2 regions of the Paenibacillus woosongensis genome follow, and region 2 is predicted to be linked to the other one. Evidence: riboswitches for the same ligand, from Rfam matches in the RefSeq annotation. Region 2 holds a riboswitch; the other holds the start of a gene.
The links. A riboswitch is a leader RNA that binds a small molecule or an ion and turns the genes downstream of it on or off. The one in region 2 is predicted to bind cyclic di-GMP.
Positions count from the first base shown of each region.

Region 1: linked by a shared signal. The riboswitch ahead of QNH46_RS12065 (chemotaxis protein CheW) and the one ahead of QNH46_RS00270 (methyl-accepting chemotaxis protein) in region 2 are both predicted to bind cyclic di-GMP.

Region 1 covers NZ_CP126084.1:2,635,195-2,641,468, forward strand. The annotation lists gene QNH46_RS12045 (N-acetylmannosamine-6-phosphate 2-epimerase) at 1-348, shown strand, start outside; gene QNH46_RS12050 (ROK family protein) at 345-1,223, shown strand; gene QNH46_RS12055 (MurR/RpiR family transcriptional regulator) at 1,235-2,089, shown strand; gene QNH46_RS12060 (NanQ anomerase/TabA/YiaL family protein) at 2,129-2,602, shown strand; cyclic di-GMP riboswitch class I at 2,906-3,001, shown strand; gene QNH46_RS12065 (chemotaxis protein CheW) at 3,059-3,508, shown strand; gene QNH46_RS12070 (methyl-accepting chemotaxis protein) at 3,561-5,153, shown strand; gene QNH46_RS12075 (hypothetical protein) at 5,304-5,435, opposite strand; gene QNH46_RS12080 (sensor domain-containing diguanylate cyclase) at 5,559-6,274, shown strand, end outside.
Region 2 covers NZ_CP126084.1:52,135-58,408, forward strand. The annotation lists gene yabQ (spore cortex biosynthesis protein YabQ) at 1-481, shown strand, start outside; gene QNH46_RS00255 (FtsB family cell division protein) at 495-854, shown strand; gene QNH46_RS00260 (S1 domain-containing RNA-binding protein) at 970-1,449, shown strand; gene spoIIE (stage II sporulation protein E) at 1,825-4,326, shown strand; cyclic di-GMP riboswitch class I at 4,515-4,603, shown strand; gene QNH46_RS00270 (methyl-accepting chemotaxis protein) at 4,794-6,274, shown strand, end outside.

The DNA.
Region 1 (6,274 bases), 2.6 Mb from region 2:
TCCGAGTTGTTCCCGCGTATTAGAGAGATGTACAAGGATCAGTTGTTTATGGCAGACTGTTCAACGTTCGAGGAAGGCGTCATGGCTGAGGAACTGGGATTTGATTTGGTAGGAACAACCTTGAGCGGATATACCGATGCTACTAGAGGCACTGCTTTACCTGACTTTCAATTAGTGGAGCGGCTTGTGAGCCGTCTATCGGTTCCCGTTATTTCGGAAGGCGGTATTTCTACACCGGAAGAATTGAAGAAAATGTACGACCTTGGCGTATTTTCGGCGGTTGTCGGCTCTGCCATCACCCGGCCGATGGAAATCACGCAGCGGTTTGTGAAAGCAGTGATAAAATGAGAATATTAGCCGCGGATATTGGCGGAACGAATACAAAGCTCTGCATCTGCGATGAGCAGGGAAAACTGGAGCAATTCCAGGAGTACGCCACGGAGAGCCGCCAAGGCGGCCCTCATGTGATGAGTCGATTGATGGACAAGCTCGCGGAATATGACAATTTTGATGCGATTGCCATCAGTACGGCAGGACAAGTTGATTCGGAAGCAGGATTTATCGTCTATGCTAACGAAAATATACCTGATTACACCGGTATGAGAATAAAGAACATGCTTGAGGAAAGGTTTCATAAACCTGTAAAGGTTGAAAATGACGTGAATGCGGCTGCGCTTGGAGAAGCATTTTTCGGCGCTGCCCGGCACTTATCCGATTTTCTATGTTTGACCTATGGCACGGGGATCGGAGGGGCTATCGTCATCGACCGTCGGGTTTATAAAGGGGCAAAGGGCGTGGCAGCTGAATTTGGCCATATCGTGACGCATGCGGGAGCCAATAGCCGCAATGTGGCGCAGCCCCTTTTTTACGAGAAATATGCCTCGACGACAGCTTTGGTGCAAATGGCTGGGAAGGTTGACCCTGACTGTACGAACGGCAGAATATTGTTCGAGAAGATCAAACAGGGGAACAGTCGGCTGGAGCAAGTTATGCATGCATGGGTGGATGAAGTTGCCTACGGCTTAGCCTCAATCATTCATATCTTTAATCCCTCTGCCGTTATAGTTGGGGGTGGCGTTATGGAGCAGGACGAGTTGGTTCGGCTTGTGGAAGCCAGAACGAAAGCAACGGTTATGGAAAGCTATCGTGATGTGAAAATTCTGAAAGCCTCCCTAGGGAATAAAGCGGGCGTTCTTGGAGCGGCATCACTATTTTTTCGATAGGGGGAGAGACATTGCGGCCATTAAGTATTTTTACTTCGATTCATTCCAAGTATAACAATTTAACGAACACGGAAAAGAAAGTAGCCGACTATGTGCTGGAGAATGCTGCAAGCGTGGTTTACATGTCGATCACGGATTTAGCGGATGCCTGTAATGTTGGGGAATCCAGCATATTTCGCTTCTGTAAATCACTAAGCTATAAGGGGTATCAGGAATTCAAAATCGCCCTGGCTCACAGCATTACCGTGGACAATGAAATTCCGCAGCTGACCGACCAGGTGCTTATGGATGATACGATTGACCAGGTCGCATCGAAGGTGCTGTCTTCCAATATCAGCGCTTTGAATGAGACTTTTAATCTACTGAATATCGAGAAGATCGATCAGGCCATCGATTATTTGATCGAAGCCGACCGGATATTGTTCTTTGGCGTGGGCTCGTCACTGATCACGGCCATGGAGGCCAAAGTCAAGTTCATGCGGATCACAAATAAGGCGGAGTGCACTTTTGATTCACATCTGCAGATGATGTCGGCGGCTCTCATGTCCGAGCGGGATGTAGCTGTGATCATTTCGTATTCAGGTTCAACCAAGGACAATATTGAAGTGGCCAAGAAGGCAAAGGAGCGCGGCGCAACGGTAATATCGATTACACGGTTCGTCAAGTCACCGCTAACTTCGTATTCGGACCTTACGCTGCTGTGCGGAGCCAATGAAGGTCCGCTGCAGGGAGGATCCTTATCGGCGAAAATTTCCCAGCTCTATTTGCTGGACGTGCTATATACCGAATATTTCAAGAGATCGAAGGAACAATCGGTTGCCAACAAGGAGAATACCGCAGCGGCAGTCAGCGAGAAGCTACTATAGTCAAAGCTCATTTATCATTAATTATGGGGAGATGCGGATATGATTTTAGGCTCACTGGCAACCTGGAAGGAAGACCAAAAATTTGAGCATCAAGCAATTGCAGAGGCGGTTGAAGCGATCCAAAGCATCATTCGCGATCTGCCGTCTCCTGGGCGGGTCGAGATTCGGGGCAATGAAATGTATGCTTCGGTTATGGAACTGGAAGCAAAGTCGTTTGCAGAGCAGGCAGCGGAGAAGCATGAAGCCTATATCGATGTGCATTATCTGATCGAAGGCGAGGAGATTATCGGATGGTCGCCTGCAGTCGAGGGAGAACAACCTGTGCAGGCGTATGATGAGGAAGGGGACTATGCGCTGTATCAGCCTTCAGATGAAGAAGTGAAATTAGCGATGAAGCCTGGAATGTTCGCCGTATTTTTTCCGCATGATATTCATAGACCAGGCATGGCTGAGCAGCCGGCGGCCATTCGCAAGCTTGTGGTTAAGATTCATGTCAATATGTTCAAATCGTGAATCATGTAAGCAAAAGCAAAAGTTCTGCATTAAGGACTTTTGCTTTTTCATTTTGTCTGATACTTACTGAATCTCGGCGGATAGTTCTTCAGTAGAACATAAATATGAACAGGCGTATAGGAATGACATGTTATTGGGTCTTAAAGCCTATTTTAATAGATTTATTCACCCATATTGGTGCGAACGACTATTGTCAAATAAGTACTTGTGAACTATAATCGAGAAGTAGTATTTAGTCGAATAAAGTTGAAAATTGTATTAAATTGTCGAACAGTGTATTGTTCGAAGCTTTGAAGTGACCACTGAATAGAAGGGCAAACTTGCCGAAAGGCAAGGACGCAAAGCTACAGGGGCTACTTTGTCACCGAATCAATGACATTATGCCAGCCAGTTGCCGAAATCGAGGGAATCCTCCGTTATTTAGGGAGGTTTTTTGTCTTAGGAAGGGGGGATGAAATGAGCCAGACGAGTGAACAATACGTTGTTTTTGCCATCAACGGCAATGATTACGGGATTCCTGTCCTAGAAGTATCAGAAATTATCCGGATGCAAACGGTGAATTGGATTCCGAATTCGCGCCGGGAATTTCTAGGCATGATCCAGCTGAGAGAAAAACTGATCCCCATAATAAGTCTCCATACCATATTTTCAGAGGCAGAAAAGGAGTTGGATTCGAAAACCCGCATCATTATTATACATACCGAGGAAGCAAACCAGAATATCGGCATTGTCGTTGACGAAGTAAAAAAGGTCATGTTCCTCCCTAAAGAAGGAATCAACTTCCCGCCGCATATGGCGCAGCAGGCTTGGCTAAAAGGGATGTTTCAGCAGCAGGATTCCCTAATTGTGCTGCTTGACATACAAACTCTGCTTACGGATGTTAACGGCGGTTATTCGTATATTTAATATTCATCATCACAGCAAAATTAACTGTAAAATATCGAATGAGGTGGCCCTAATGAAGTGGTTTTATAATCTAAAGACGTCAGTCAAGCTGATCAGTTCTTTTATTGTTTTAGCGATCATCGTTACCTTTGTAGGCTTCTATGGCTTAAACAACATGGATAAGCTGAATAATAGTATAAATGAGATGTATGACAATCGCTTATTGCCGATTACGAACGTAATGAATGCCCAAATCACCTACCAGCAAATGAGAGCGGATTTGCTGAACTTGCATATGAGCGAGTCGCAGCAAGATAAAGATAAGTATTTGGTCAAATTGGATGGATTTAAAAAAGATATTGATGACCGGATTGTGGAATATGGAACAAGAAGCTTTAACACAATAGAGCATGAAGAGCTGTACAAAAACGTTCAGCTCTCATGGCAAAACTTTCAGCGCGCTTACGATGAAGCGGTTCAATTAACAATGGAAGGTAAAAATGAGCAATTTCTTGACTACCTTCACGGAGATTACGAGGATATCCGTGAAGACTTCAACAATTATTTAACAAGTCTTGCGACGTTAAACGTAAATAGAGCAGAGCAATCTAGCATTGATACGGATGTGCTTTATGCTTCGTCACGGACGGTTACGCTTGTCATTATTATTATCGCCATGCTGCTCAGTATTGCTTTCGGTTATTTGATATCCCAAGTGATCGCCCGTCCGTTAAATCGTGTTGTCGGGCTGGTGGAAAAAGTCGCTCATGGCGACTTAACAGAGACGGAAAATATCGATACGAAGGATGAGGTTGGGCAAGTGGCCGCATCGATCAATAATATGGTGCTTAGCCTTCGCGAAACCGTAAGCAGCATTCTAGGCTTGGCGGAGAACGTCTCCGCCGCCGCAGAGCAAATTTCCGCAAGTACGGAGGAAATTGCCAGCAGCAGCACGAGTCAAGCGAACGATGCTCAAGTGATGAATGAGCTTTTCCGTGAGTTGTCCCTCGCGATTACTTCCGTAGCCCACAGTGCAGAGGAGGCATCGGAGTTGTCGAATCAAACGTTGAGGATTGCCCAGAACGGTGGCGAGGTGGTTCGTTCGTCGATCTCGGGAATGAACCAGGTCAATGAGCAGATGGCTTTGCTCGAGGAGGATTCTAACCGAATCGGGGAAATTATTGAGGTGATCGACGACATTGCCGATCAAACGAATTTGCTCGCGCTGAATGCGGCGATTGAAGCGGCCCGTGCGGGAGACCAAGGACGAGGATTTGCGGTCGTTGCGGACGAAGTCCGGAAGCTGGCCGAGCGAAGCAGCGAAGCAACCAAACAGATTACTGCGATTATTAAAGGCATGCAGCAAAATACGAAGCATAGCGTCCGCGCGGTCGAAGAGGGCGTGAGATCCACACAGCAGACAGGCGAAGCTTTTGAGCATATTATGGCCATGGTCAATGATTCGGCACAGAAAGTCGCCGAGATTGCAGCCGCCAGCGAGGAGCAGGCTGCACAATCCTCGGATGTGCTCTCCTCGATTGAGAGTATTTCCGCCGCTACGGAAGAATCGGCCGCGAGCAGTGAAGAAACAGCTTCTACGGCACAATCCCTGGCCGAACTGGCTGAGGAACTGAATCAGTCAGTAGCTATTTTCAAGGTCAGGTAAACAAAAAGTAGGAACCTCTCGCCGATTCAGGGGTTCCTACTTTTTTCTAGTCACACCAGAATATTTCTTGATAACATGTACTGGGCGGCGGCTTCAACATTCTAGGGCTGGACTTTCCGACGTTGCTGTCGTATATCATACTATGGATGGTCACAGTATATCCCCCTCATCGTAGGTACGGAAATCGCTTTTGGCGAACCGATCTTCAACATCGGGGACAATCGGCAAAATCAACAACGCGCGTTCTCCGGCATAATTTTGCTGCACTTTCACAAGCTGCAAGAGAACAAATAAATCATAATATCGTGCGGCAGCGACCTATCTAAAATCATTGTTTAAAACCACTTGTAAATATGATAGAATGCAACGGATTAGCCTACATCAGTTGAAATGGGAGACTCGTAAATGAAAAGAATGAAACTGTCGCTGCGGTATTTGATTGTTTGTGTGGCTCTATTATCTTTCAGTTTAACGCTGATAAGCAGCTTGCTGAGCGGATACGACACCAACAAGCAGACGCTGATTGCCAACACGCTGGAGACGAACCGGATGTATGCGGAGAAGCTGGCGCAAGCGACGGATGGCTTCCTTTATACGACATTGCAGACTTTGAGCGTTAGCGCGGCGGAAATCTCGACGGTCATGGATGACGAGGCGTCTCTTCTGAAGGAAGCGAATCGTTTGAAAATGCAAACGAATATTTTCAATTCCGTGGCGATTACTGATCCCAGCGGGAAAATATTGGCTACATATCCGCATTCGCTTGATCTTAAAGGTAGAATATTGACTTCACCTGCCAGCAAGGAAGCGCTTGAAGAGAGAAGGCCGCTCATTTCGAAACCCTACACGGGGATTACGGGACGACTGATTATTTTTATCTCATATCCAATTTTCGATGAGCAGTATAATTATTCGGGTCTGGTTGGCGGGACGCTTTATTTGAAGGAAATGAACATTCTCAATGAAATTCTGGGAGAGCATTTCTACAAAGACGGCTCGTATGTTTACGTAGTAGATCAGGACGGACGTATCATATATCATCAGGATCAAAGCCGCGTTAATGAAGTCGTGGACGAGAATCCGGTCGTTCGGAAGCTGATGAATGGGGAGCGGGGGGCCGA
Region 2 (6,274 bases):
GCAACTCCGCTTTCCCCGGTGGAGTGTACATGCCCTGGATCTGCTGTATTGGGTCGCAGCCTCGCTATTCGTATTCCGCATGCTGTATCACAGTAATCAGGGTGAACTGCGTTTCTATGTCTTTTTGGGATTGTTTATAGGCGTTTGGATTTATTTTTTGTTCCTAAGTGTTATAACGGCGCGTTTTGTGGTAATGTTAATGAGAATAGTTAAAAAGATTTACCTCATATCGGTACGGATATTCAGTATTTTCATTATTGCACCGATAATATGGTTATTGAAGGGAATCAAGCTGTTATTAGGCTTTGTTTGGGTCATATTGCTGTTTATGGGGCGGATCACACTGCTACCGATTTGGAAGCTGCTCGTCTGGGCCCTTAGGCCGCTGATCAGGAAGCTCGGAATCATAGAGTTGGCGGTATCGGTTCGCGATCGTATAACATCGATATGGAAGCGCTGGTTCGGCAAAAAAGAAGATTAGAGGGAGGTGCCCTATGCGCAGAACAGCTATGTCCACAAATTCCAAGAATCAGTCCAAGGGTCAGGCTACCCATCAAATGGCTGGGGCACGACGGCGACTCCGGATTTGGATGGGGTTTATGATTATTTTTCTGGGCTGGGCAGCGTATACATTTTTTTCCCAGTCGAGCGAAATCAATGCCAAATCCCAGCAGCTGGAGGAACGCCAAGCTTCGATGAACGCCGCCACGCAGAGCTTGGAGCAATTGAAGTACGAAATCAGTCGTCTCCAAGACCCCGAATATATTGGACAAATCGCTATGAAGAAATACGGGCTTTATAAACCCGGTGAAATCCCGGTTCGGGTCTCCGAATCGTCTCCGGAAAATGACTAGTTTTTGCAGGACATACGTCTGTTGACCTTGTTTCCGTCATTCGGTATAATCAAATCACCACAGTCATGATTTCGAGGCCTGGCTGTATATTTTTAAGGGAGGATCATTTTATTTTATGGCAATTGAAGTGGGCACCAAGTTAGAAGGAAAAGTGACAGGCATCACGCATTTCGGAGCATTTGTGGATCTGTCAGGAGGTGTCACGGGTCTCGTTCACATCTCAGAAATCGCCGACAATTACGTCAAGGATGTTAACGATCACCTGAAGATAGGCGACGCTGTAACTGTCAAGGTTATTAACGTCGACAAGGACGGTAAGATTGGCCTTTCTATTAAACAGGCCGTGGACAAACCGGTAGAGGCAGAAAGACCACCTCGCGCACCGCGTCCGGATCGTCCTGGCGGAAGAGAGGGAGATCGTCCCGGCGGCGGATTTAACCGTGAACGGGGAGGGCGTTCATTCAAGCCCCCAGCCGGCAAAACTTCTTTTGAAGATAAAATGTCCCGCTTCCTCAAAGATAGTGAAGAGCGCATTTCTTCGTTAAAGAAGAACACCGAGGGCAAACGCGGAGGCCGCGGAGCCAAGCGTATGTAGTTTTCTTGAAAATGAATGATGTATACCGCAGGCGGAAGGATAGCCTGCGGTTTTTATTTTTAAACTGCTCTTTTCCCTCGCGGGCAAGAGCAGTTTTTTTGTCGTCTTCATTTTTTTACCGACAGGTTATTACCCTTTTCCAGCTATCTCATGAGGAATCGCTAGATGATAGGCTCTCCGTTTCGCTGCCCAAGTGCGAACATAGGAACCCCTGTAGAGCCGCAAGTTTAGGATGGGCCTACATTCGCGCCGCTTTATAAATCCCTCTCAATTTGTCGGAAATTTCTTTTGATCCGCTCCGATATGTGACAAACTTTCCGAGGACGGCTCCCTATAATGGGACATACCTAAAAACTTAGAAAGGGTGGTGCCAGGATGAGAGGAAAATGGAATGTCATCGCTTTCCCGGGAACGAGAAGGATGAAAGAGCAGGTGAAGGAACCTTGGTGGAGGGAATGGAGACAAATTCCCGGACTGAACAGAGCAGGCGAATTCTTTGCGGCAAACCGTTGGCTGCTGCTGATGCTGACGATGGGTTTTTTGCTCGGCAGGGCGGCGATTTTGGACGAATTGTCTCCGTTTGCAGCCGCTTTTTTTGCTGTAATGATATTCCTGCGCCGGGATGCCGCGATTCTCATTGCTTCTTCCATCCTTGCGGGAGCCCTGTTCGGGTCTGGTGATCATGTTATAAGTATCGCTGCGGAGCTGCTGATTTTTTACTTGGTTTTTCGGGGGATGGAAGCCTTCGAGCGGGCGGAGCTGACTTATGCGCCTTTGATGGTGTTCACTTCAACCTTTATCGTGGGGTTGTTCGGTACCGTAATCGGTCCATCGCTAACCTGGTATGCCTTAACGATGACTGTTATGGATGCGGTATTAAGCTTTGTTCTGACGCTGGTATTTATGCAGGCGATTCCCCTGTTCACTTTCCGTAAAAAAAGCTATCAGCTGCGCAACGAAGAAATATTATGTCTCGTCATTATGCTGGCCTCGGTCATGACCGGACTCGTCGGATGGGAGATTTACGGATTATCGGCAGAGCATATTCTATCCAGATATTTAATCCTGCTGTTCGCATTGGTAGGCGGAGCCTCGCTAGGAGCATCCGTTGGGGTCGTCACGGGGCTCATACTAAGCCTGGCCAATATGGCGGCGCTGTACCAAATGAGTCTGCTGGCTTTTTCCGGCATGCTGGCGGGCATGCTGCGGGAGGGGCGCAAGTGGGCAGTCGGCTTTGGCATGCTGCTTGGCTCCTCCATACTATCCGTGTACTTGACTGGTTCCAAGGATATTATCGCTTCGACTTGGGAGAGCTGTGCGGCCGTGCTGCTGTTTCTGTTGACGCCGGGCAGCGTCTTCAAGATGATCGCAAGGTATGTGCCGGGCACCCAGGATCATACCAAAACACAGCATGAGTACGCCAAACGGGTGCGGGATATAACAGCGGAACGGGTTACGCAGTTCTCGAAAGTGTTCAAGCAGCTGTCCCGTAGCTTTGGACAAGCAGCCGGTTCGGGCGACATGGCGAAGCGGAACGAGGAGCTCGACCATTTCATGAACGCCGTCACCGAGGGAGCCTGTGCCTCTTGTTTTCGCAAAAATGCCTGCTGGGACGGGAAATTCTATCAAACTTACAAGTTTATGACGGAAATGATGACTGCCGTGGAGGAGAAGCCGGACTTAAGCAAACGGGATTTGCCGGCGAACTGGAGTAAACTATGCTCCAAGACGGAGCGAGTACTGGAGCTCATGAAGCGGGAATACGATCTGTATCAACATGATATGCAGTGGAAACGGCAAATATACGACAGCCGGCAGCTCGTAGCGGAGCAATTATCGGGCGTCTCCCAAGTGATGGAGGACTTGGCCAAGGAGATTAAACGGGAGGGACAAGCGATGTACCGGCAGGAGGAGCAAATCCGTGAGGCTTTGGAGAAGCTCGGGCTGTCCATTTATAGCATCGATATCATCAATCTCGACCAGGGGAATGTGGAGATCGAAATCGTGCATGCCTATACCCGTGGGTTCGACGAGTGCCGCAAGATTATCGCTCCGCTGTTATCTGATATATTGGGCGAGCATATTGCAGTGACCGGAGAAACGGAATACAGGGCCAAGGAGGGACTGGCGACGGTAACGTTCGGGTCGGCGAAAACATATGAAATCGTCACCGGCGTAGCGGGAACGGCCAAAGGCGGTGACCTGCTGTCCGGGGACAGCTTCAGCGCCATGGAGCTGGGCAATGGCACCTTTGCGGTGGCCATCAGCGACGGCATGGGCAATGGGGAAAGGGCAAGGCAGGAGAGCAGCACGGCTCTCAATATTTTGGAACAGCTTCTGCAATCCGGCATGGATGAGACCATTGCCATTAAGTCCGTGAATTCGATACTTATGCTGCGTTCCCCGGACGAAGTATATGCCACAGTGGATATGGCGCTGATCGATGAATATACGGCCAAGACGACATTTATGAAGATTGGCTCTTCGCCTAGCTTTATCAAACGGGGCAATGAGGTAATTCCCGTATCGGCAAGCAATTTACCCATTGGGATTATTCAAGAGATCGACATCGACCTGGTAACGGTCCAGCTTCATCCCGGAGATACGCTTATTATGATGACGGACGGCATTTATGACGCGCCGGGTTACGCGGTTAACAAGGAACTATGGATGAAGCGGCTTATTTTGGAGATGAAGACGGAGGACCCGCAGGAAATGGCGGATCATTTGCTCGAGTCCGTCATTCGCTACCAGAAAAATGTAATTCATGACGACATGACCGTCGTTGTAGCCCAAATAGAGCATTTACGCCCGCAGTGGTCAACACTGCATATTCCAGGCATTAGCCGGCTAGAGCGGCCTCGGACAGTAAGCTGAAAAGGAGAATGCATTTCAGAGAATGGTATAAATATGAACTTTTCGTGAGAAAAGGTAGGGGGTCTAAAGAACTAGTTTTGTAAAAAATGCGTAAAAAATGCTATTTTCGATGGAAAAGTATTGAATTATATAGTAATATCGACCTTATTATTGGGTATATTCCATCTAAAGGACTTAATCTCATATTCTTATTTTTTCGGCAAAGCTATCGAAAGGTAGTGACGCAAAGCTATAGGGACTTACTCTCCAATCGGAGAAATGTCAGCCAGCTGCAATAAGAAAAGCCAGAATTGGCCCTCTGCAGGAGCTCTCATGCTCCTTGTCAGCGAGGGCAGCTTTTCATGCAGGTGTCTGCGGTAAATGAGTGAACTATGGTTGCTTTTACGCTGTAGTTCACTTTTTGCTTTAAAGCAAGGAAATAGGACATCTAATCGATCTATCCAGAGAGAAGGAGAAGGAGAATTGCCATGAAGCTACCAAGTTTTTTAAGAAAGTTAACACAATTGAGCATTGTTTCCAAAAACGTGCTGCTGACGAGTCTATCGATCATATTGACGGGAGTCATATTAATCGCCTCCAGTTTCTACATTCAAGGCGGAGTTCTGACGGACCAGTTAAGAAACGATTCCCTTAAAGTTATGGAAGCCTGGAGCAAAAAGGTAACCGCCGACGAGGTGGCCGAAGCCATGGGCAATACAGACCCCAAATCGCCTGTTCAAGAGAAGCTGACGCTCCTGTTCGATGAACTGTCGGCCACCCATCCGAATGTCGCTCAAGGATATATATTCGGTTCCGAACTGGTGGATGGCAATAAGACGCTAATGATTGCTTTCCCTAGTTTCATCCTCGATATGTTTGCGGAGGAAGGCCTTCATTTGGGGGATTTGCTGGAACAGCCGGATTTTCATGTGCAGGGCGTCCGCGAGATGATGCAAACGAAGACAATCACTTATACGAAGCCGTATAAAGACGATTATGGAACATGGCTGACGGTGCTGTTTCCGTTCCAGGACGGACAAGGAAATGTCATTGCTTACATGGGAATGGACATCGATGCAAGCTTGATTATGCAAGGACAGCAGAGTTTGCTTAAATACGCGTCGATAGCTCTTGGAGCAACCCTGCTGGTTATCCTTACTCTGCAATATGTCCTGATGAGAAGAACCTTTGCCCCGGTGAAGGATTTGATGGCCGCGCTGGACAAGCTGAGCCAAGGGGACTTCAGCGTCCAGCTGAAGACGAGTCAGGACGAGCTTGGCCAGATCAATGCTAAATTCAATTCCACGGTAAGCAACATCAACCGTCTGGTAGCGACGATTAAGGATGTGTCGATCCAATCCGCAGAGCAATCCAAGGTGTTGTTCTCTACCGTGGAAGATAATCATGAGAGTTCACTTACGATTACGAATAATATCGAAGAAATCTCCGAGAAGGTATCCCTCCAAAGCAAATCGATTACGGAGAGCGCCACTTCTCTGGAGGATATCGCCTCTGGAGCGAATGTGATTGCCGGTAATACCTCCGCTGTATCGGAAGCGGCGATGCAGATGAAGGAGCAATCCGAGCAAGGCGGCGATAAAGTAGAGAAGGTCATGACGCAAATGGGCTCCATACATAAATCGGTCAAAAATTCGGTCGATTCCATTGAGCAGCTGCATAAGCGCTCAGGCGAAATTGAGGAAATTGTCCAGGTCATGACGCAGATTGCCACGCAGACGCAGCTCCTATCCCTCAATGCCAGCATTGAGGCTGCCCGGGCAGGGGAAGAAGGCCGCGGCTTCGCCGTGGTTGCTAACCAAGTCAAGAAGCTGGCCGAGGAGTCCGCGAAATCAGCGGAACAGATTGCTGAGCTTGTCCGGCATATTCAGCAAGAGACCCTTCAGGCCGTCCAGGCAATCAACGAGGGTGAGCATAATGTTGCGGTCGGCATCGGCATTGTCCAAGAAAC